Regions from separate parts of the Acidovorax sp. DMC1 genome, predicted to be linked through region 2. Evidence: predicted binding sites of a transcription regulator. Region 2 holds the regulator's gene; the other holds the start of a gene.

Region 1 (10,605 bases), on a different contig from region 2:
GCGCGTCACCGGCCGCCTGTTCACGCTGGGCATGCAGTACTGGCAACTGGGCGAATCGCACTACTGGGGCCACAACGCCATCATCCGCGTGGCGCCCTTCATGCAGCACTGCGCGCTGGCGCCCATCCAGGGCACGGGTGGTCTGTCTGGCGGCATCATGTCGCACGACTTTGTGGAGGCCGCACTGATGCGCCGCGCGGGCTACCACGTGTGGCTGGTGGCCGACCTGATCGGCAGCTACGAGCAGCAGCCGCCCGACCTGCTGGCCGAACTGCAGCGCGACCGCCGCTGGTGCCAGGGCAACCTGCAAAACGCACGCCTGATGGCCGAGCCCGGCATCCACCCCGTGCACCGCTCCATGTTCATCACCGGCGCCATGGCTTATCTGTCTGCGCCGCTGTGGCTGGCCTTCCTCACGCTGGGCACGGCCCTGTGGCTGTCGGGCGCCAAGCTGGTGGCGGACTGGCACATCCTGCCCGCCGAGCTGCTGGCGCTGTGGGCCTGGACCCTGTGCCTGCTGTTCCTGCCTCGCATCCTGGGCGTCACAGCCGTGTTCATGCGCCGCGAGCAAAAGCAGTACGGCGGCGCTTTCAGCCTGCTCAAGAGCGCCGTGCTGGAGAGCGTCATGGCCATCCTGCAGGCGCCCGTTCGCATGCTGGCGCATTCGCTGTTCGTGCTGATCGCATTGACCGGACTGAAGCTGGAGTGGAAGTCGCCCCCGCGCGAGGCCCATGCCGTGCCCTGGCGCCACGCCGTGCGCCAGCTGGCCCCCATGAGCGCCGTGATCGCCCTGCTTGCGGCGGGCGTGGCGCTGATCGACAGCAGCGCGCTGTTGTGGCTGATGCCCGTGGGCTTGCCGCTGGCACTGGCGATTCCGCTGGCGGTGTGGACCAGCCAGATCGCTCTGGGCCGTGCGCTGCGTGCCCAGCGGCTGCTGCTGATTCCTGAGGAGTCGTGGTCGCCCCCGGTGCTGCGCCGCGCCTGGCTGCACGCCGGGCGCATGGGAAGGCCCATGGCCTTGCAAACTGCCTGAGGTGCCAGACCGAACCACCGCCCCCAGCCGGACGGGCCATAAAAAAAGCCGACACATGTCGGCTTTTTTTACTCCTATTTTTATAGCAACTCAGGCATATGGTTGTAGCGCCTGGTGCCAAAAAGGCTTGAAAACCTTTCAGAAAGGCATCTTGGGCATGCCTCCGCCGCCCATGCCCTTCATGCCGCCCATGCGCTTCATCATCTTCATCAGGCCGCCGCCCTTCATCTTCTTCATCATGCCCTGCATCTGTTCGAACTCCTTGAGCAGGCGGTTGACCTCCTGCACATGCACGCCCGCGCCGTTGGCGATGCGCTTCTTGCGTGTGGCCTTGATGAGTTCGGGCTTGCGGCGCTCCAGGGGCGTCATGCTCTGGATGATGCCTTCCTTGCGCTTGATGTCTTTTTCGGCTTTGTCCATGTCCAGCGAACCGGCCTTGGCGGTGAGCTGAGAGGGCAGCTTGTCCATCAGGCTGGACAGTCCGCCCATCTGCTTCATCTGCTGGATCTGCGAGAGAAAGTCGTTCAGGTCGAACCCGTCACCGCTCTTGACCTTGGCCGCCAGCTTTTGTGCGGCCTCCATGTCCACCCCGGCGGTGACCTGCTCCACCAGCGCCACGATGTCGCCCATGCCCAGGATACGGCCCGCATGGCGTTCGGCATCGAACACTTCCAGCCCGTCGATCTTCTCCGAGACACCCGCAAACTTGATGGGCGCCCCCGTGATCTGGCGCACGGACAGCGCGGCACCACCACGCGAGTCGCCGTCCAGCTTGGTGAGCACGATGCCGGTGAGGGGCAGCGCTTCCTTGAAGGCCTTGGCCGTGTTGATGGCGTCCTGGCCCTGCATGGCATCCACCACGAACAGGGTCTCGACGGGGTTGATCGCGGCGTGCAGGTCCTTGATTTCCTTCATCAAGGCTTCGTCGATGGCCAGGCGGCCGGCCGTATCGACCAGCAGCACGTCAAAGTAGTGCTTCTTGGCGTAGTCCAGGGCAGCGCGGGCGATGTCGAGCGGCTTCTGGTCGGGCGTGCTGGGGAACCATTCGGCACCGGCCTGCTTGGTCACGGTCTTGAGCTGCTCGATGGCCGCCGGGCGGTACACGTCGCCCGACACGGTCAGCACCTTCTTCTTGCGCTTTTCGATCAGGTGCTTAGCCAGCTTGGCCGTGGTGGTGGTCTTGCCCGCACCTTGCAGGCCGGCCATCAGGATCACGGCAGGCGGCTGGGCGGCCAGATTGATGTCGGCCACGCCCTCGCCCATGGTGGCGGCCAGTTCGCGGTTGACGATGCTGACCAACGTCTGCCCGGGCTTGAGCGAGCCCAGCACCTCCTGGCCCAGGGCCTTTTCCTTCACGCGGGCGATGAAGTCGCGCACCACGGGCAGGGCCACGTCGGCTTCGAGCAGCGCCATGCGCACTTCGCGCAGCATGTCCTGCACGTTGGATTCGGTGATGCGGGCCTGGCCACGCATCTCCTTGACGAGGCGCGTGAGTTTGTCGGTAAGGGCGGAGGCCATAGGGGTGTTTCCGGTATTGGCTGCGCGCCGTCAACAAGGGCGTTGCGTGCGCAGCCCCGCCAGGGCGCTGGCGGTGGGCGAAAGGCTAAACTGTGCCCATGATTTTAACGAGTAGCTCCCCCGTCAGTTGGCTGCTGGCCCTGGCCGCTGCTGTGGCCTATGCCGTACCGGCTGCTGCAGCCTCCCGCCTGGGGGCTGCAGCAGCACGCAATGCACTGCTGGTCGCGTGGTTGCTGCACGGCGCCGTGCTGGTCTGGGGCCTGTGGGGCGATGCGCCCCGGTTCGGTTTTGCGCCCGCGCTGTCGATGACCGCCTGGCTGGTGCTCACGGTCTATGCCGTGGAACGGCAGTTGTTTCCACAAATGCAGTCACGCTGGGTACTGGCAGGGCTGGGCGCGGCCGCCATCGTGCTGGCGATGCTGTTCCCCGGGCAGCCGCTGCACGTGACCGCATCTGCCTGGCTGCCTTTGCACCTGGCGCTGGGCATTGCGTGTTATGGCCTGTTTGCAGCGGCGGTGGTGCACGCCTGGCTCATGACACGCGCCGAACGCCACATCCGGCAGGCTGAAGACCCGCACAGCGGCATCCCGCTGCTGACGCTGGAGCGGCTGACCTTCCGGTTCGTGACGGCGGGGTTTGTACTGCTCACCGCCACCTTGCTGGCCGGTTGGCTGTTTGGCGAGACGCTGTATGGCCGGGCCTGGCGGTGGGACCACAAGGCCGTGTTCTCGATGCTCTCGTGGCTGACCTTTGCCACGTTGCTGCTGGGCCGTGCCCGCTTTGGCTGGCGGGGCCGCAATGCGGTGCGTGTGTTGTATGCGGGCTCGGCCCTGTTGCTGCTGGCCTATGTGGGCTCGCGTTTTGTATTGGAAGTTGTTCTGGGCCGCAGCGCATGAAGTACCTGGTCTTGTTGGTCGTCATCGCGGTGGCCGTAGGTATCTGGCGCAGCCGCCGCGCCCCTGATGCGGCGGCGCCCAAAGCGCCCCCCATGCCGCCTGCCCTGCCGCAGGACATGCTGGCCTGCGCGCACTGCGGTGTGCACATCCCGCAGGCAGAAGCCCTGATGCTGGGCAGTCAGGCCTATTGCAGCGCCGAGCACCGGCGCATGGGCCAGGCCTGAGCGACGCCTTGCCGTTGTGACCATGCAAGCAGCGCCCGCAGGCCCACTGCCGCCTTCCGCAGACGCCCCCTTCGCAAGGCTGTGGCTCGGTTTTCTGACGGGCCGCGTCATGGTGGCCCTGGCACTTTTGGTGCTGCAGGGGGCCGGGCAGCTGATCAATCAAGCGGCGGCGCCCTCCGTGCTCGCAGTCTGCGTGGCCTATCTCGTGGCGACCGTGGTGCTGCGGGTGCTGTCGCGCAACGCCCCGCCGTCGCCCAGCGCCGGCCCGCAGTGGCTGCCCTCCATTGGTGTGGACCTGGCGGCGATCACTGCGCTGCAGTTGCTGCATGCGGGCACCATGAACTACACGCCCCTGTTTGGCCTGCCCATCCTGATCGCAGCGGTCATGGGCACGCTGACCCTGGCCCTGGGCACCACCGCCGCAGTCACGCTGCTGCTGCTGGGCTGGGCCTGGTGGGTGGGCCAGTACAGCACGGGCGACGAGGGCCAGCGCTACCTGCAAAGTGCGCTGACCGGCACAGGCTACTTCATCGTGAGCTATCTGGTGCACCAGCTGGCCACCCGCCTGGCGCGCGAACAGGAAGTGGCGCAACAAAGCCAGATCGCGGCGCGCGTGCAAACGCAGGTCAGTGCACTGGTCATCCAGAACCTGACCGACGGGGTGCTGGTGGTGGACGAGACCGATGTGGTGCGCATTGCCAACCCCGCAGGGCTGCAGCTGTTGGGTGGCGTGGCACTGACCGAGTTGCCGTTTGCCCTGACCTCCACCGCGCCGTGGCACCCCCTGGTGATTTTGGCGCGGCGCACCTTCCGTCACGAACAGCCCCAGACGGCCGATGTTGATCTGCTGCACGAAGGCCAGAGCCCCACCGGCCTGCATGTGCGCACCTGGCTCACGTCCACCCGCAATGCGGCCTTGCAGACGCACTCCGAGCGGCTGTGCGTGATGTTCCTGCACGATCTGCGGGAAATGGAAGCGCGGCTGCGCACCGAAAAACTCGCGGCCATGGGCCGCATGTCTGCCGCTGTGGCCCACGAAATCCGCAACCCACTGGCCGCCATCGTGCAGGCCAATGCCCTGCTGGAAGAAGACCTGCACGAGCCAGCACAAAAGCGCCTGGCGCACATGGTGCAGCAGAACGCCGACCGCTTGGCACGCATTGCCGAAGAGGTGCTGGACATTGCCCGCGTGCAGCACCAGATCAGCCACGCCCCCGCCTCCACCGTGGTGCTGGACGAAACCGTCGCCCAGATCTGGAACGACTGGCAGGCCCAGGACCCCGCGCGGCGGCGCGCCATGGTGTCGCTGGATACCGGTGCCACCCAGGTGGAGTTTGACGCCGAGCACCTGCGCCGCGTTCTGGTCAACCTACTGGACAACGCCCTGCGCTACATGGGCCCGGAGCCCGACTCGCTATCGGTGACCACGCGCAACACGCCCGCTGGCCAAGTCAGCCTGCAGGTGTGGAGCGACGGAGCGCCCATGGACAAATCCGTGGAGCGGCATCTGTTCGAGCCCTTCTTCTCGTCCGAGAGCCGCTCCAGCGGCCTGGGCCTCTATATTTGCCGGGAGCTGTGCCAGCGCCATGGCGCCTCCATCAGCTACCAGCGCCTGAACCGCACCACCGCACGCGGAGACATCGGAGGCAACGCCTTCACCGTGGGCTTCCGCCGCACGACCCGCCCTGCCGACAATGCTACCTTGTTTGACACTATCGTGGTCTGACTGCAGCCTCCATGAACGCCCCTGCCGCCTCCATCCTTGTCGTTGACGACGAACCCGATCTGCGCACCCTGTACGAGCTCACCTTGCTGCGTGAGGGCTACCGGGTCGAGACTGCGTCCAACGTGCAGGAGGCCCGCGAGCAGCTCAAGGCCCAGCGTTTTGACGCGGTGATCACCGACATGCGGCTGCCCGACGGGTTTGGCATGGAGCTGCTGCAGGACCTGCGCGACCAGCAGCGCCGGGAGCGCTGCGTGGTCATGACCGCCTACGGATCGGCAGAAAACGCGGTCGAGGCGCTGCGCGCCGGGGCCTTCGATTACCTCACCAAGCCCGTGGACCTCAAGCAGTTCCGCTCGGTGGTGGCCTCGGCCATCCAGGGCACCGGCGGAGTCCCCCCTCCGCGTGCGGCACGCAGCAACGGCTCCAGCCGGTCTGCCAATGCGGCGGCGGCCAGCGAATTCGGCAGTGCCAACGCCGCCCTGGATCGCCTGGTGGGCGAGTCCGACGCCATCCGCAACGTCAAACAGCGCGTGGCCAAGGTGTCGCGTGGCATGGCGCCCGTGCTGATCCATGGCGAGTCGGGCACCGGCAAGGAGTTGGTGGCCCAGGCCTTGCACGCCAGCAGCCAGCGCGCGGATGGCCCCCTGGTCGCCGTGAACTGCGGAGCCATCCCTGAAAACCTGCTGGAAGCCGAATTCTTTGGTGCCCGAAAGGGCTCCTACACCGGGGCTTCGCAAGACCGTGACGGCTACTTCCAGGCCGCACGCGGGGGCACCCTGTTCCTCGACGAAATCGGTGACCTGCCGCTGGCGATGCAATCCAAGTTGCTGCGCGCCATCCAGGAGCGCAGCGTGCGGCCGCTGGGCTCCACCCAGGAAGAAACCGTGGACGTGCGCATCGTCAGCGCCACCCACCGCGACCTGGCGGCCGATGTCCAGGCCGGCCGGTTCCGCCAGGATCTGTACTACCGGCTCAATGTGATCGAGATCGTCATCCCGCCGCTGCGCGAACGTCGGGAGGATTTGCCCGCACTGTGTGCAGCACTGCTCACCCGCATTGCCAACGAGTCCGGCATGCCGGTACCCCAGCTCACCGACCGCGCACTGAACGCTATCGCCGCCCACCCGCTGACCGGAAACGTCCGCGAGCTGGAAAACCTGCTGCACCGTGCAGTGGCGTTGAGCGATGGGGACGAGTTGCAGGTGGATGCACCCAGCGGCGCGGCAGAGGTGCAGATGGCGCGGCCCGCGACACCCGCGTTGGCCACTGCGGCAGAGGGTTCGGTCGGCGGCACCTCCGTCCCGTCCGATGCCGCTCCAACCCAGCAGCCCTTGGCCAGCGGATGCACCGTGCCCCTCCCCAGCGACCTGCAGGCCTGGCTGGATCAGCAGGAGCGCGAGATCCTGATCCGTGCGCTCAAAGAGTCCGGGTTCAACCGCACGGCCACGGCGGCACGCCTGGGCATCAGCCTGCGCCAGATTCGCTACCGCATTGCCCGGCTGAACATCGCGGTACCCAACGACCAGGATCCGCATGACGACCAGGGCTGACAGCGCCCCGGCAGCAGCCCCCACGCATTGGGACGGCGGTTGGCACCTGACAGCCCAGCGTCTGGCATCGCCGAACTTCGGACCACGCCCCGTACAGGCCTCGGGGGTGGACCTGATCGTGGTGCATTCCATCAGCCTGCCCCCGGGTGAATACGGCGGCGGCGCTGTGCAACAGCTGTTCACCAACACTTTGGACTGGAACGCGCACCCTTACTACCAGGGCATTCGCGGACTGCAGGTGTCCGCCCATTTTTTCATCGAGCGCACCGGTGCGCTGTGGCAGTTTGTGGATTGCGACCAGCGAGCCTGGCATGCGGGGCAATCGTTCTACCGAGGCAGAAGCCAGTGCAACGACGATTCCATCGGCATTGAACTGGAAGGCCTGGAGGGCCTCACCTTCGAGTCCGCCCAGTACGAGACACTGGCCCGGGTCTGCCAGGACATTGCGCTGCGTTACCCCATCGAGCACATCGCGGGGCATGAACACATCGCCCCGGGGCGTAAGCTTGACCCCGGCCCGGGGTTTGACTGGTCCAGGCTGCAACAGACCCTGGGCTGGCCAGTGCAGCGATTCCCGCAAGGCACACAGACGGGCCCGCAGCAGCTTCGCTGACGCCGCGCTTTCACTGTCGCACGGGCGCATCAAGGCAATTTTTTCTTTGTGCGTTCGCACATATTTTTGCAGCCAAGCACTGCGCGGCCTGGCGCAGGAAATCCGCCGCCAAGGTACGCCACTGCAAGGTTTTGCATCGCCCACATCGCGTTTACAAGGGTTCGCCGCAGGTGCCGATTGCCAAGGCAACGGGGTTGGGAACATGCTGTTTCGGTTTTGGGGACTCATTCAGGCGGTACACTACCGGTAGTGTCTTGAACCGCCTCGACACACCATATATAGTGTGCGCCAGACTGAAGTCCGGTGCAGCACCCACACACTGCGGCGGCGCTCCAGGCCGCACGCCACCCCAGACAGCCCACAGAAGAGGACACCCATGCAAGCTGCTTTGAACACGCCTTCCCCATCGCCCACCGCCTCTGCGGATACCACCACACACGCTGCAGCGGCCGCAGCTTCCGGGCACCCGCTCACGCACTACCAGATCATTCGCCGTAACGGCGCGGTGGTGCCGTTCGAGCCCCAGAAAATTGCAGTGGCGATGATGAAGGCGTTTCTGGCAGTGCACGGCACGCAGGGCGCCGCCTCTGCCAGCGTGCGCGAGGTGGTGGACACGCTCACCCAGAACGTCGTTCGTGCCCTGATGCGCTCGCGTCCTGGCGGCGGCACCTTCCATATTGAAGATGTGCAGGACCAGGTCGAGCTGGGCCTGATGCGCGGCGAGCACCACGAAGTCGCCCGCGCCTACGTGCTGTACCGCGAACGCCGCACGCAGGAGCGCGCCCACCACCAGGAACAGCTCGCTCCCGCCACCCCGGTGATGCACGTGATCGACAACGGCCAACGTGTGCAACTGGACATCCTGCGCCTGCACGCATTGATCGAGTCGGCCTGCGCCAACCTGGGCGCCGACATCAAGGCTGCTCCCATCGTCGCCGAGACCATGCGCAACCTGTATGACGGCGTTCCGATGGACGAGGTCTACAAGGCATCCATTCTGGCCGCCCGCACCCTGATCGAAAAAGATCCCGACTACACCTACGCCACGGCCCGCCTGCTGCTGCACACCATCGTGCGTGAGGTGCTGGGGCGTGACGTGACCCAAAGCGACATGGGCCAGGCCTACAAGGACTATTTCCCCACCTTCATCCAGAAGGGGGTGGACAACGAGCTGCTGGATGAGCGCCTGCTCAAGCAATACGACCTGACCCGCCTGGGTGCCGCGCTCAAGGCCGAGCGCGACCTGCAGTTCGACTACCTGGGCCTGCAGACACTGTACGACCGCTACTTCCTGCACGTCAAGAAGACCCGCATCGAACTGCCCCAGGCCTTCTTCATGCGCGTCGCCATGGGCCTGGCACTGAACGAAACCGACCGCGAGGCACGGGCCATCGAGTTCTACGAAGTGCTGTCCAGCTTCGACTTCATGTCCAGCACGCCCACGCTGTTCAACAGCGGTACGCTGCGCTCGCAGCTGTCGAGCTGCTACCTGACCACGGTGCCGGACGACCTGGACGGCATCTACGAGTCCATCAAGGAAAACGCCCTGCTGTCCAAGTTCGCGGGCGGCTTGGGCAACGACTGGACGCGCGTGCGTGCACTGGGCAGCCACATCAAAGGCACCAACGGCGAGTCGCAAGGCGTGGTGCCGTTCCTCAAGGTGGTCAACGACACCGCCGTGGCGGTGAACCAGGGCGGCAAGCGCAAGGGCGCCGTCTGTACGTACCTGGAAACCTGGCACCTGGACATCGAAGAGTTCCTGGAACTGCGCAAGAACACCGGCGACGACCGCCGCCGCACGCACGACATGAACACGGCGAACTGGATTCCCGACCTGTTCATGCGCCGCGTGATGGAAAAGGGCACCTGGACACTGTTCTCGCCCTCCAACGTGCCGGATCTGCACGATCTGTTCGGCGCCGACTTTGAAAAGGCCTATGTGGCCTACGAAGAAAAAGCCGCACGCGGCGAGATCAAGCCCGCCAAGACTGTGCAGGCCACCGACCTCTGGCGCAAGATTCTGACCATGCTGTTTGAAACCGGCCATCCCTGGATCACGTTCAAGGATGCCTGCAACGTGCGTTCGCCCCAGCAGCACGCTGGCGTGGTGCACTCGTCCAACCTGTGCACCGAGATCACGCTGAACACCAGCGACACCGAAACCGCCGTTTGCAACCTTGGCTCGGTCAACCTGCTGCAGCACATCAAAGACGGCCAGATCGATCACGAGAAGCTCAAGAAGACCATCACCGTGGCCATGCGCATGCTGGACAACGTGATCGACATCAACTACTACGCCGTGAACAAGGCCCGTGACTCCAACCTGCGCCACCGCCCCGTGGGCCTGGGCGTGATGGCCTTCCAGGACAGCCTGTATGCGCTGCGCATTCCTTATGCCTCGCAAGAAGCAGTGGAATTCGCCGACAAGTCGATGGAAGCCATCTGCTACTACGCTTATTGGGCGTCCACCGAGCTCGCCAAGGAACGCGGCCAGTACTCCAGCTACAAGGGTTCGCTGTGGGATCGCGGCATCCTGCCGTTTGATACGCTGGACATGCTTGCCAAGGCCCGTGGCGGTTATGTGGAAGTGGACCGCTCGTCCACGATGGACTGGGACGCGCTGCGCAAGAAGATTGCGCAGGACGGCATGCGCAACTCCAACTGCGTGGCCATTGCGCCCACCGCCACCATCTCCAACATCATCGGCGTGGATGCCTCGATCGAGCCCTCGTTTGGCAACCTGTCGGTCAAGTCCAACCTGTCGGGCGAGTTCACCGTGATCAACAGCGGGCTGGTGCGCGATCTCAAACGCCTGGGCCTGTGGGACGACGTGATGATCATGGACCTCAAGCACTTCAAGGGTTCGCTGCATCCCATTGACCGCGTGCCGCAGGACATCAAGGCGCTGTACTCCACAGCTTTTGAAGTCGAGCCTCAGTGGCTGGTGGAGGCCGCATCGCGCCGCCAGAAGTGGATCGATCAGGCACAGAGCCTGAACATCTACATGGCTGGCGCATCGGGCAAGAAGCTCGACGACACCTACAA
Region 2 (10,605 bases):
CTCGCACCCCAGCACCGGCTGCGGTCAGCGACAAGGTGGCTTTGCTGACACCGGGCCTGTAACAGGCAGGCTCCCGGCGCCCGGGTAACAACCTTGGCCCCCGGCGGTTTCGGCGGTGTAGCAGTGCCGTGTCGGCTACACTAATGAGGTACGCGACTGGCGATAGGCGCTGCATTCAGTCACTGGATGTAGCCGCTGACGTGGAAACCAGCAAGAACCTACTTCTTGTGAACCACTGGGAAGCGTGCCGCAGGGGCCCTGCCCCGTGCGTTCAGCCGTTCGCCTGGGCAGCCCTTGTTTCAAGGGACACAAGTTCATAGGACTGCCAATCATGTACGACCGCAAAATTCTTGTCGAACAAACCGACCCCGAGCTGTTTGCCGCCATCCAGGCCGAAAACGCCCGCCAAGAACACCACATCGAGCTGATCGCCAGCGAGAACTACGCCTCCCCCGCCGTGATGTGGGCGCAAGGCACCCAGCTCACCAACAAATACGCCGAAGGCTACCCCGGCAAGCGCTACTACGGTGGCTGCGAGCATGTGGACGTGGCCGAGCAGCTGGCCATCGACCGCGTGAAGAAGATCTTCGGCGCCGACGCCGCCAACGTGCAGCCCCACTGCGGCGCATCTGCCAATGAGGCCGTGTTCCTGGCCTTCCTCAAGCCCGGCGACACCATTATGGGCATGAGCCTGGCCGAAGGCGGTCACCTGACCCACGGCATGCCGCTGAACATGTCGGGCAAGTGGTTCAACGTGGTCAGCTACGGCCTGGACAAGAACGAAGCCATCGACTACGACGCGATGGAAGCCAAGGCCCGCGAACACAAGCCAAAGCTGATCGTGGCCGGTGCCTCTGCCTACAGCCTGCACATCGATTTCGCCCGCTTTGCCAAGGTCGCCAAGGAAATTGGCGCGATCTTCATGGTGGACATGGCCCACTACGCCGGCCTGATCGCTGCGGGCGTGTACCCCAACCCCGTGCCCCACGCTGACGTGGTGACATCGACCACCCACAAGAGCCTGCGCGGCCCCCGTGGCGGCATCATCCTGATGAAGGCCGAACACGAGAAAGCCATCAACAGCGCCATCTTCCCCGGCCTGCAAGGCGGCCCGCTGATGCACGTGATCGCAGCCAAGGCCGTGGCCTTCAAGGAAGCGATGCAGCCCGAGTTCAAGGCCTACCAGGAACAAGTGGCCAAGAACGCCAAGGTCGTGGCCGAGACGCTGACCGCACGCGGCCTGCGCATCGTGTCCGGCGGCACCCAAAGCCACGTGATGCTGGTGGACCTGCGCGCCAAGGGCATCACCGGCAAGGAAGCCGAGGCCGTGCTGGGCGCCGCCCACATGACCATCAACAAGAACGCCATCCCCAACGACCCTGAAAAGCCGATGGTGACCAGCGGCGTGCGCATTGGCACCCCCGCCATGACCACGCGCGGCTTCAAGGAAGAAGAAGCCCGCATCACGGCCAACCTGATCGCCGATGTGCTGGACAACCCTCGCGACGAAGCCAACATCGCCGCCGTGCGCGCCAAGGTCAACGCCCTGACCGCACGTTTCCCGGTCTACCGCTAAGCAAGCCGGTTCTCTGCGCCCATGAAGTGCCCCTTCTGCAGCCACCTCGAAACGCAAGTCGTTGAAACGCGGGTGTCTGAGGATGGGGTCTTCATCCGCCGCCGCCGCCAGTGCGGCGCGTGCGACAAGCGCTTCACCACCTACGAGCGGCCGGAAGTGAACTTCCCGGCCATCGTCAAGAAGGACGGCCGGCGCATTGAATACGACCGCAGCAAGCTGCTGGGCTCGTTTAACCTGGCATTGCGCAAGCGGCCCGTGAGCACCGACCAGATCGACAGCGCCATCGAGCGCATCGAAGAGAAACTGCTCAACCTGGGGCAGCGTGAAGTGATCTCCAGCCGCATTGGCGAGCTGGTGATGCGCGAGCTCAAGAAGCTCGACAAGGTGGCCTACATCCGCTTTGCCAGCGTGTACCGCAGCTTTGAAGACATCGACGACTTCCGTGCCATGGTCGATGAAGTGCGCAAGTAGCGCGCGCACGTTGGGCCAGCCCTCGCGGTAACGCCTGCCCTTTCCCGTCATGAGCCCCACGCGGCTATTTGGTCTGTGCGATGCGGTTATGCAGCCACCGGTCCGCTGTGTATCCTCACCGCTTCGGCCGTAGCCTCTGCACATGTCGCGCAAGCTACTTTGCAGCAGCTATTAATTTCATAGCTATCACGGCATGATGCACTTGCGCTTCAGGCGTTTTTTGTATCAAAACGGCTCTACCACACGCCGGCAAGCACCACGAAGGTGCCTGACAATGCGCGCGGTGAAAACCCGTCATTTCCTGCAGCTGGTGCTGCTGTCTGCCCTGTGGGGCGCTTCCTTTCTTTTCATTCACGTTGCCAGTCCGGTGCTGGGCCCCAATGTGATGGCCGCGCTGCGCATTGGCCTGGCCACCCTCACGCTGATGGGCATCATGCGCTGGGCAGGTGAGCCCTGGCCCTGGCGCCACTGGCGAGAGCTGCTGGGGCTGGGCACGCTGACGGTGGCAGCACCTTTTCTGCTGTACGCCTGGGCGGCGCTGCACCTGCCAGCGGGCTACAGCTCGCTGCTTAACACCATGGCCGTGCCGTTTGGCGTGATCGCTGCCGCGTGGATGAAGGAAGACACGCTGAGCGCACGCAAATGGGCCGGCTGCCTCTGCGGCTTTGCCGGGGTGGCGCTTATCGTGCAGCTAGGGCCCGTGGAGCCCACGCCCGCGCTGCTGACTGCTGCTGCAGCCTGCGTGACGGCTTCGGCTTGCTACGGCATCTCCACCACCTGGATGAAGCGTGCAACACAGCGCATGTCACCGCTGTCGATCGCAGCAGGCATCCACGCCGCAGCGCTGGTGCTGTTGCTGCCGGGCGCCGCATGGACCATGCCCGCCGCACACTTCACCCCAGGGGCACTGGCCGCTGTGGCCGTGATGGGCGTGGTGACCTCGGGGCTGGCCTATTGGCTCAACCTGCGGGTGTTGACACAGGTGTCCCCGGTCGCCGCCATGAGCTCTGCCTTCATGATCCCGCTGTTTGGTGTGGCCTGGGGGCATATCTTTCTGGGCGAGGCCCTGGGGCCGGGCATGCTCTGGGGCGGCGCGCTGGTGCTGGTGGCGACCGGGCTGGTCACCAGCTTCAACCCGCTGCATTGGCTGGGTGCGCTGCGCCGCACAGCCGACTAGTGTGGTGTTGCGCGCTGGATGGCACATTGAAAACCGATGGATTTTTGGTCAGGGCAAGGCGCAAACCGCAGCGATACCCGGAGGTATCGCGAGGATTTGCAACGCAGCCCTGGCCGAAAAGACGCGGTTTTTAAGTGCCAGATAGCGTGCAACACCACACTAGGCCCCTCCGAGCAAGGGTGCCCGGTGGACACGGCTCAGCGCGCAGCGGGCGCAACACGGGTGATGCGGTTGGTAGCAGGCGGTGCCACCGGACTCTGCAGCCGGAAGTACGCCTCCAGCGCATCCAGGTCCAGTTCGCCCACGCGCCGGTCCTGGCCCTGCGTCAGCACCGTGAAGTTGTCACCACCGCTGTCCAGAAAACTGCTCATCACCACGCGCACTGACTGCGTATCGGTCACCGGCGCACCATTCAGCACCATGTGGCTGATACGCGCCCCGGCGGGCTGGCTCAGGTCGTAGCGGTAGCTGAAGCCGCTGGACACCGACAGCACCCGGGGCCGCTGCACTGTGTTGCCGCCGCTGGCAAACTGCTGCTCCAGCACGGCGCGGATCTGCGCACCCGTGAAGGTCTTGATCACCAGCTGGTTGCCAAAAGGTTGTACGGCATACAGCTGGCCGTAACGCACCAGCCCTTGTTCATCCGGCACCAGGTCCGCACGCAGGCCGCCCGGGTTCATGAACGACAACTGAGCGCCACCGTCTTCGGGCGCCCGCGTGGCCAGCAACTGGGCGTCTGCCACCAGATTGCCCAATCCGCTTTCCAGCGCCGCGTTGGGCTGGCGGCGCATGGCCCCCTGGGCCTGGCCCACCGGGCGCTGGGCCAGCGGGATGGCGGCGGCGCGGTAGGTGTCGATGATCTTCTGCACGCCAGGGTCCGCAGGAAACGTCGGCACGGCAGTGGTCAGCGGCACAGGCCGCTGGGCGCCCGTGAAGGCCTCGCCCTGCACCACTACATTGCGCGCCGTCTTGCGGATCACGCGGCGGGTCTGCGTGTCCACGCGCAGCTGAATGTCGGTGAGTAGCGTGCCGTACTGGCCCGCGCTGGTCAGCAAGAAGGGCTTCGCGGGGTTCACACGGCTGTAATCGCACACATAGGCTTGGTGCGTGTGGCCCGAAACCACCACATCCACGGCCGGGTCCAGCCGCTCCAGGATGGGCACGATGTCTCCAGACAGGCCCGCGCAGCTGGTCTCCTGCAAGCCCGCCGTGGTGCCACCACCTTCATGGATGGCCACCACGATCACATCGGCGCCCTGGGCCTTGAGCTGGGGAATCAGCGCATTGGCCGTGGCCGCTTCATCCTCAAAACGCAGCCCGGCCACGCCCGATGGGCTGACCATGGTAGGTGTGGCCTGCAGCGTGAGACCGATGAACCCCATGGTGACGGTGACACCGCCTTCGGTGAACCGCTTGAGCCCCGTGGCGGGCAGCAGAGTGCGCCCGTCCTCGCGCACCGTGTTGGCGGCCAGCAGGCCGAACTTTGCACCCTCGAACGGTTTGCTGATGCGGCAGGGCTCGCGCGAGGTGAATTTTTCGCAGCCGCCGTTCTGCAGCCGCAGCAGCTCGCGCCAGCCCCGGTCAAACTCGTGGTTGCCGACCGCATTGAAGTCGATCTGCATGCGGTTGACCGCTTCGATGGTGGGCTCGTCCAGGAACAGCGACGACACCAGCGGTGATGCGCCCACCATGTCACCCGCAGACACGACGGCATGGTGCGGCGACTGGGCCTTGAGGGCGGCCATGGCGCTGGCGAAGTAGGCCATGCCCCCGGCAGGCGCCAGCACCGGGCCTGTGGGCCCTTGCACCCGGTGCGCCATGTGGGGCGGCTCCAGGTTGCCGTGGAGGTCGTTGAAGCCGATGAGGGTGATGTCGATGTGGGCCGGCGCGTTGCCCGCCGCAGGAGCGGTGGGCGAGATGGGTGCCATGCCGCCACAGCCAGCCAGCCACAGCGGCACGGTCAGGGCGGCCAACGCCCGGCGACGGAAGGCCCGGAACAAGCGGTTGCTCATACGGAGGGACCGCCCCTGGGACGGTGGGAGTTGGTGTTACAGAAACGAGGCCTGGATCGGTGGCACAGGGGGCACCACGTCGCCACACTGGGCACGGTGGCGCAGTGCGTGCTCCATCACCACCAGCGCCAGCAGCGCTTCGGCGATCGGCGCGGCGCGGATGCCCACGCAGGGGTCGTGGCGGCCCTTGGTGATCACTTCGGTGCTCTTGCCGTGGATGTCGATGGACTCGCGCGGGCTGATGATGGAACTGGTGGGCTTGATGGCGATGCTCACCTCCAGATCCTGCCCGGTGCTGATACCGCCCAGCACACCCCCGGCGTTGTTGGTGCGAAAGCCCTGCGGCGTCATCGAGTCGCCGTGCATGGTGCCCCGGTGGGCCACGCTGGCAAAGCCTGCACCAATCTCCACGCCCTTCACGGCATTCAAACCCATCATGGCGTGGGCAATGTCGGCGTCGAGCTTGTCGTACAGCGGCTCGCCCAGGCCCACCGGCACGCCCGTGGCCTGCACCCGGATGCGCGCGCCGCAAGAGTCACCGGCCTTGCGCAGGGCGTCCATGTAATCCTCGTACTGCTGCACGTCGGCCACGGGGGCGAAGAAGGGGTTGCTGCGCACATGGTCCCAGCTCTCGAACGGGATGGGCAGTTCGCCCAGCTGGGTCATGCAGGCGCGGAAATCGGCGCCATATTGCTGCGCCAGCCACTTCTTGGCCACGGCACCTGCGGCCACCGTGGGCGCCGTCAGGCGGGCGGAAGACCGGCCGCCGCCGCGCGGGTCGCGGATGCCGTACTTGTGCCAGTAGGTGTAATCAGCATGGCCCGGGCGGAAGCTCTCGGCAATATTGCTGTAGTCCTTGCTGCGCTGATCGGTGTTGCGGATCAGCAGGGCAATGGGGGTGCCGGTGGTCTTGCCCTCGTACACGCCCGACAGGATCTCCACCGCGTCCGGCTCGTTGCGCTGCGTGACGTGGCGGCTGGTGCCAGGGCGGCGCCGGTCCAGGTCGGTCTGGATGTCAGCCTCGGTGAGGGGCATGCCGGGCGGGCAGCCGTCAATCACGCAGCCAATGGCCGGGCCGTGGGATTCACCAAAGTTGGTGACTGCGAATAGGGTACCGATGGTGTTGCCGCTCATGGGGCCGGATTATCCCAGAGCTCCCGGGGAGCCCCGAGCAGCAACACCGGTTTGCTGCGGCGCACCACCACGCACCACAGGCATATTCCGCTGCGCCAAGGTACGCAGGGGCCGAATATCGGGGGCGTGGCGCCGAGGCACGGGCAGGACATATCTCGCTTGGCAGGCCCCTGAGCGCTTGTTAGCATGTAACCATCGATTTCTGGGATCTACATGCCCGCCCTCGCGCCCCCCTCTCCGGGTCCAACATCTCCGTCCCGCACCCTTTTGACTGCCACCCTGGCAGACGCGCCTCTTCGCCGGGCGCTGGATGCCAGCGACAACGCCGTGGTGATGACCAACAGTTCCAAGCGCGTGGTGTATGTCAACGAAGGGTTTACACGCCTGTTTGGCTACCAGCCCGCTGAGGTGCTGGGCAAGCTGTTGAGCGAGGTCTTGCTGGGCCCCCACTCTGACCCGGACCTGCTCGAAAGCATCCGGGGCAATGTGCTGGCGCAAGGCAGCTTTCATGGAGACACCCTGCTGTACAGCAAGGCGGGGCAACCCCGCTGGGTGTCGCTGGTCATCAATGCGTCCGACGAAAGCTCGGGCGGACCGGGGGGCAGCATCTCGATCCTGACCGACATCACGCTCACCAAAATGCACGAGGTGCTGCAGACGCATGTGCTGGAGGGCATGGTCAACGAGTTGCCCCTGCACGAGCTGATGGCCCTGGTCTGCCGCGAGGTGGAACGTATCGCGCCCGAGGTCACCGCCACCATCCTGGCGGTGGATGCCCAGGGCCGACTGCACCCACTGGCAGCCCCCAGCCTGCCCGCCAGCATCAGCCGTGCACTGGACGGGCTGGCCATTGGCCCTACCGCAGGGTCATGTGGCACCGCAGCGTTCCGCAACGAGCCCGTAGTGGTCACCGACATGGCCACGGACCCACTCTGGGACGACTACCGGGAACTGTTTGCCCGGAGCGGAATGCGCGCCTGCTGGTCCAGCCCGATCCGGGACCACCGGGGCCAGCCGATTGGCACCTTTGCGTTCTACTTCCGCGAGCCACGCGCGCCCGACGCGTTGCACCAGCGCCTGGTCGATGTGTGCCTGCACCTGTGCGCATTGGCCATTGAGCGCGACAGCACGCACCAGCGCATCCACCAGCTGGCGTTTTTTGATGTACTCACGGGCTTGCCCAACCGCGCCCTGTTTCGCACCAGCGCAGAGCGCGCGTTGGGTGACCTGCGCCGGGGCAACCACACAGGCGCCCTGCTGTTCCTGGACCTCGACCGGTTCAAACAGGTCAACGACACCCAGGGGCATGCCGCCGGCGATGCGCTGCTGAGCGAGGTGGCCCAGCGCCTCACGCAAGGCCTGCGCGCCCGTGACCTGATCGCGCGCCTGTCGGGCGACGAATTTGTGCTGCTGCTCTCCGAATGCACCACCGAACAGGCCGTGCAAAGTGCCCACCGCGTGCTGCACGACATTGCCCAGCCGCTGGACATTTTTGGGCAGACCCATGTGCCGCACGCGAGCCTCGGCATTGCGATGTTTCCGAACGATGGGGACACCATCGACACCCTGCTGCGCCATGCCGACCAGGCCATGCACCAGGCCAAGAGCGACCATCGCCACAGCCTGCAGCTGTTCAGCGCCGAGATGAACCGCCGTGCCCAGGAGCGCGCCTCGCTGGAGCGCGCGCTGCAGCAGGCGCTGTCCGACCGCAGCCTCATGCTGCACTACCAGCCGCAGGTGCTCAGCAGTTCTCCCGGCACGTTGCACGGGGTGGAGGCGTTGGCGCGCTGGAACCACCCGCAGTGGGGCATGGTGCCGCCGTCGCAGTTCATCCCTGTGGCCGAGGACGCCGGGCTGATCCATGAGCTGACCCTGTGGCTGCTGGACGAAGCCTGCCGCCAGCTGGCGGCCTGGCGCGCTGCAGGCCACGATGTGCCTTGCGTCGCCGTCAACCTCTCGGGCCGCAGCTTTCACCGGCCGGAGTTTGCGCAGGAGATCAGCGACGCACTGCAGCGCCACGGCCTGCGCGCCAGCGATGTGCTGCTGGAGATCACGGAGAGCGTGATGATGGATGCGCGGCCCGTCACGCTGCAGAACATCGAGGCCCTGCACCACCAGGGCTTCAAGCTGTCGCTCGATGACTTTGGCACCGGCTACTCCAGCCTGAGCTACCTGCACCGCCTGCCCATCAGCGAGCTCAAGCTCGACATGGCTTTTGTACAGGACCTCACCACCAGCGCCACGGCGCGCGCCCTCACAGTGTCGGTGCTGAGCATTGCCCACAGCCTGGGCATGGTGGTGGTGGCCGAGGGGGTGGAGACCATCGGCCAGCAGCAGTGGCTGCAAACGCACGGCTGCCCGGTGATGCAGGGTTATCTGTTCGGCAAGCCATTACCACCCGACGAGATCGAAGCCTGGCTCTGCGCCCAGGCGCCGCGCCCCTATCGCTGAAGTGGCTCGGGGCACATCGGCGTTGCCCCGCCAGGGCCTGGACCTGGGCCTTGAGCATCAGGCCCTGGCCATGACCTCAGAAACTCAGGTGCGGGGTTCTTCTTCCGGCCAGTCGCGGATGTAGGCCTTGAGCATCTTGTTCTCGAAGTTCTGGCTGTCCACCACGGCCTTGGCCACGTCATAGAAGCTGATCACGCCCATCAGCATGCGGCGGTCCATCACGGGCATGTAGCGGGCGTGGCGGTCCAGCATCATGCGGCGCACTTCGTCCATGTCGGTTTCGAGTGTGCAGGTCAGGGGCGCATCGTCCATGGCCGTGCGCACCAGCATCGTGCCCACGCTGCCGCCGTTCTTGACCAGCGCCTGGATCACTTCGCGGAAGGTGAGCATGCCCACCAGATCACCATGCTCCATCACCACCAGCGAGCCGATGTCGCGCTCGGCCATCAAGCTCACGGCACCCGCCAGCGGCTCGTCCGGCGATGCGGTGTACAGGGTGTTGCCTTTGACGCGAAGGATGTCGCTGACTTTCATGGTGCGGAGTCTCCGGGGGATCGGGAAGAATCGGAAAGAGTAGGTGTGGGCCCGCAGCGACCAGCACACCGACTGGGGCTGCCCAGGTGCTGCAGGCTGTTTGTCAGCAAATATAGCCCACAATGCCCGCCTGCATTGACAACATGGGAGACACACAGATGCCCGGTTACTCCGACCCCGGCTTTGACACGCTGGCACTGCACGCAGGCGCCAGCCCCGACCCCGCCACCGGCGCGCGCGCCGTGCCGATCCACCTGACCACCTCGTTCGTCTTCGAGTCGAGCGACCACGCAGCGTCCCTCTTCAACCTGGAGCGCGGCGGCCATGTGTACAGCCGCATCAGCAACCCGACCAACGCGGTGCTGGAGCAGCGCGTGGCTGCCCTGGAAGGTGGCGTGGGCGCCATTGCCACCGCCAGCGGCCAGGCCGCACTGCACCTGGCGATTGCCACGCTGATGGGCGCGGGCAGCCACATCGTGGCCAGCACGGCGCTGTATGGCGGATCGCAGAATCTGCTGCACTACACGCTGTCGCGCTTCGGCATTGAGACCACCTTCGTCAAGCCCGGCGACATCGACGGCTGGCGCGCTGCGGTGCGCCCCAACACCAAGCTGTGCTTTGGCGAGACCGTGGGCAACCCCGGCCTGGATGTGCTGGACATCCCCACCGTCTCCGCCATCGCGCACGAGGCGGGCGTACCGCTGCTAGTGGACTCCACCCTCACCTCGCCCTGGCTCATCAAGCCGTTTGAACACGGCGCCGATCTGGTCTACCACTCGGCCACCAAGTTCCTCTCGGGCCACGGCACCGTCGTGGGCGGCATCGTGGTGGATGGCGGCAGCTTTGACTGGGACGGCCCCAAATCCGCCGGCAAGTTTGCCGAGCTGACCCAGCCCTACGATGGCTTTCACAACATGGTGTTCACTGAAGAGAGCACCGTGGGCGCCTTTCTGCTGCGCGCGCGGCGCGAGGGCCTGCGCGACTTTGGCGCCTGCATGAGCCCGCACACCGCCTGGCTCATTCTGCAAGGCATCGAGACCCTGCCGCTGCGCATGGCGCAGCACATGCGCAACACCGAGAAGGTGGTGGATTTTCTGGCCGCGCAGCCCTTTGTATCGCGCGTAGGCCACCCCTTGCTCGACTCGCACCCCAGCCATGCACTAGCGCAAAAGCTGCTGCCACGCGGCGCGGGCTCGGTGTTCAGCTTTGACCTCAAGGGCAACCGCGAGCAGGGCAAGAAGTTCATCGAA

The links. The regulator NrdR, encoded in region 2, represses ribonucleotide reductase genes. The targets are predictions, from matches to a motif close to CACNANATNTNGTG.
Region 1: a site for NrdR is predicted at 7,831-7,844, ahead of ACT531_RS11135 (ribonucleoside-diphosphate reductase subunit alpha). Genes of this name have one in related genera too.

What each region holds. Positions count from the first base shown of each region.
Region 1 is NZ_JBQUYO010000004.1:221,718-232,322, forward strand. Features, by position in the region: gene mdoH (glucans biosynthesis glucosyltransferase MdoH) at 1-1,033, shown strand, start outside; gene ffh (signal recognition particle protein) at 1,172-2,551, opposite strand; gene ACT531_RS11110 (cytochrome C assembly family protein) at 2,650-3,447, shown strand; gene ACT531_RS11115 (PP0621 family protein) at 3,444-3,671, shown strand; gene ACT531_RS11120 (two-component system sensor histidine kinase NtrB) at 3,694-5,397, shown strand; gene ACT531_RS11125 (sigma-54-dependent transcriptional regulator) at 5,409-6,947, shown strand; gene ampD (1,6-anhydro-N-acetylmuramyl-L-alanine amidase AmpD) at 6,931-7,560, shown strand; gene ACT531_RS11135 (ribonucleoside-diphosphate reductase subunit alpha) at 7,937-10,605, shown strand, end outside.
Region 2 is NZ_JBQUYO010000006.1:255,954-266,558, forward strand. Features, by position in the region: gene ACT531_RS14660 (lytic transglycosylase domain-containing protein) at 1-62, shown strand, start outside; ZMP/ZTP riboswitch at 143-296, shown strand; gene glyA (serine hydroxymethyltransferase) at 332-1,576, shown strand; gene nrdR (transcriptional regulator NrdR) at 1,598-2,047, shown strand; gene ACT531_RS14675 (DMT family transporter) at 2,322-3,224, shown strand; gene ACT531_RS14680 (bifunctional metallophosphatase/5'-nucleotidase) at 3,422-5,236, opposite strand; gene aroC (chorismate synthase) at 5,273-6,370, opposite strand; gene ACT531_RS14690 (sensor domain-containing protein) at 6,638-8,821, shown strand; gene ACT531_RS14695 (CBS domain-containing protein) at 8,906-9,355, opposite strand; gene ACT531_RS14700 (O-acetylhomoserine aminocarboxypropyltransferase) at 9,514-10,605, shown strand, end outside.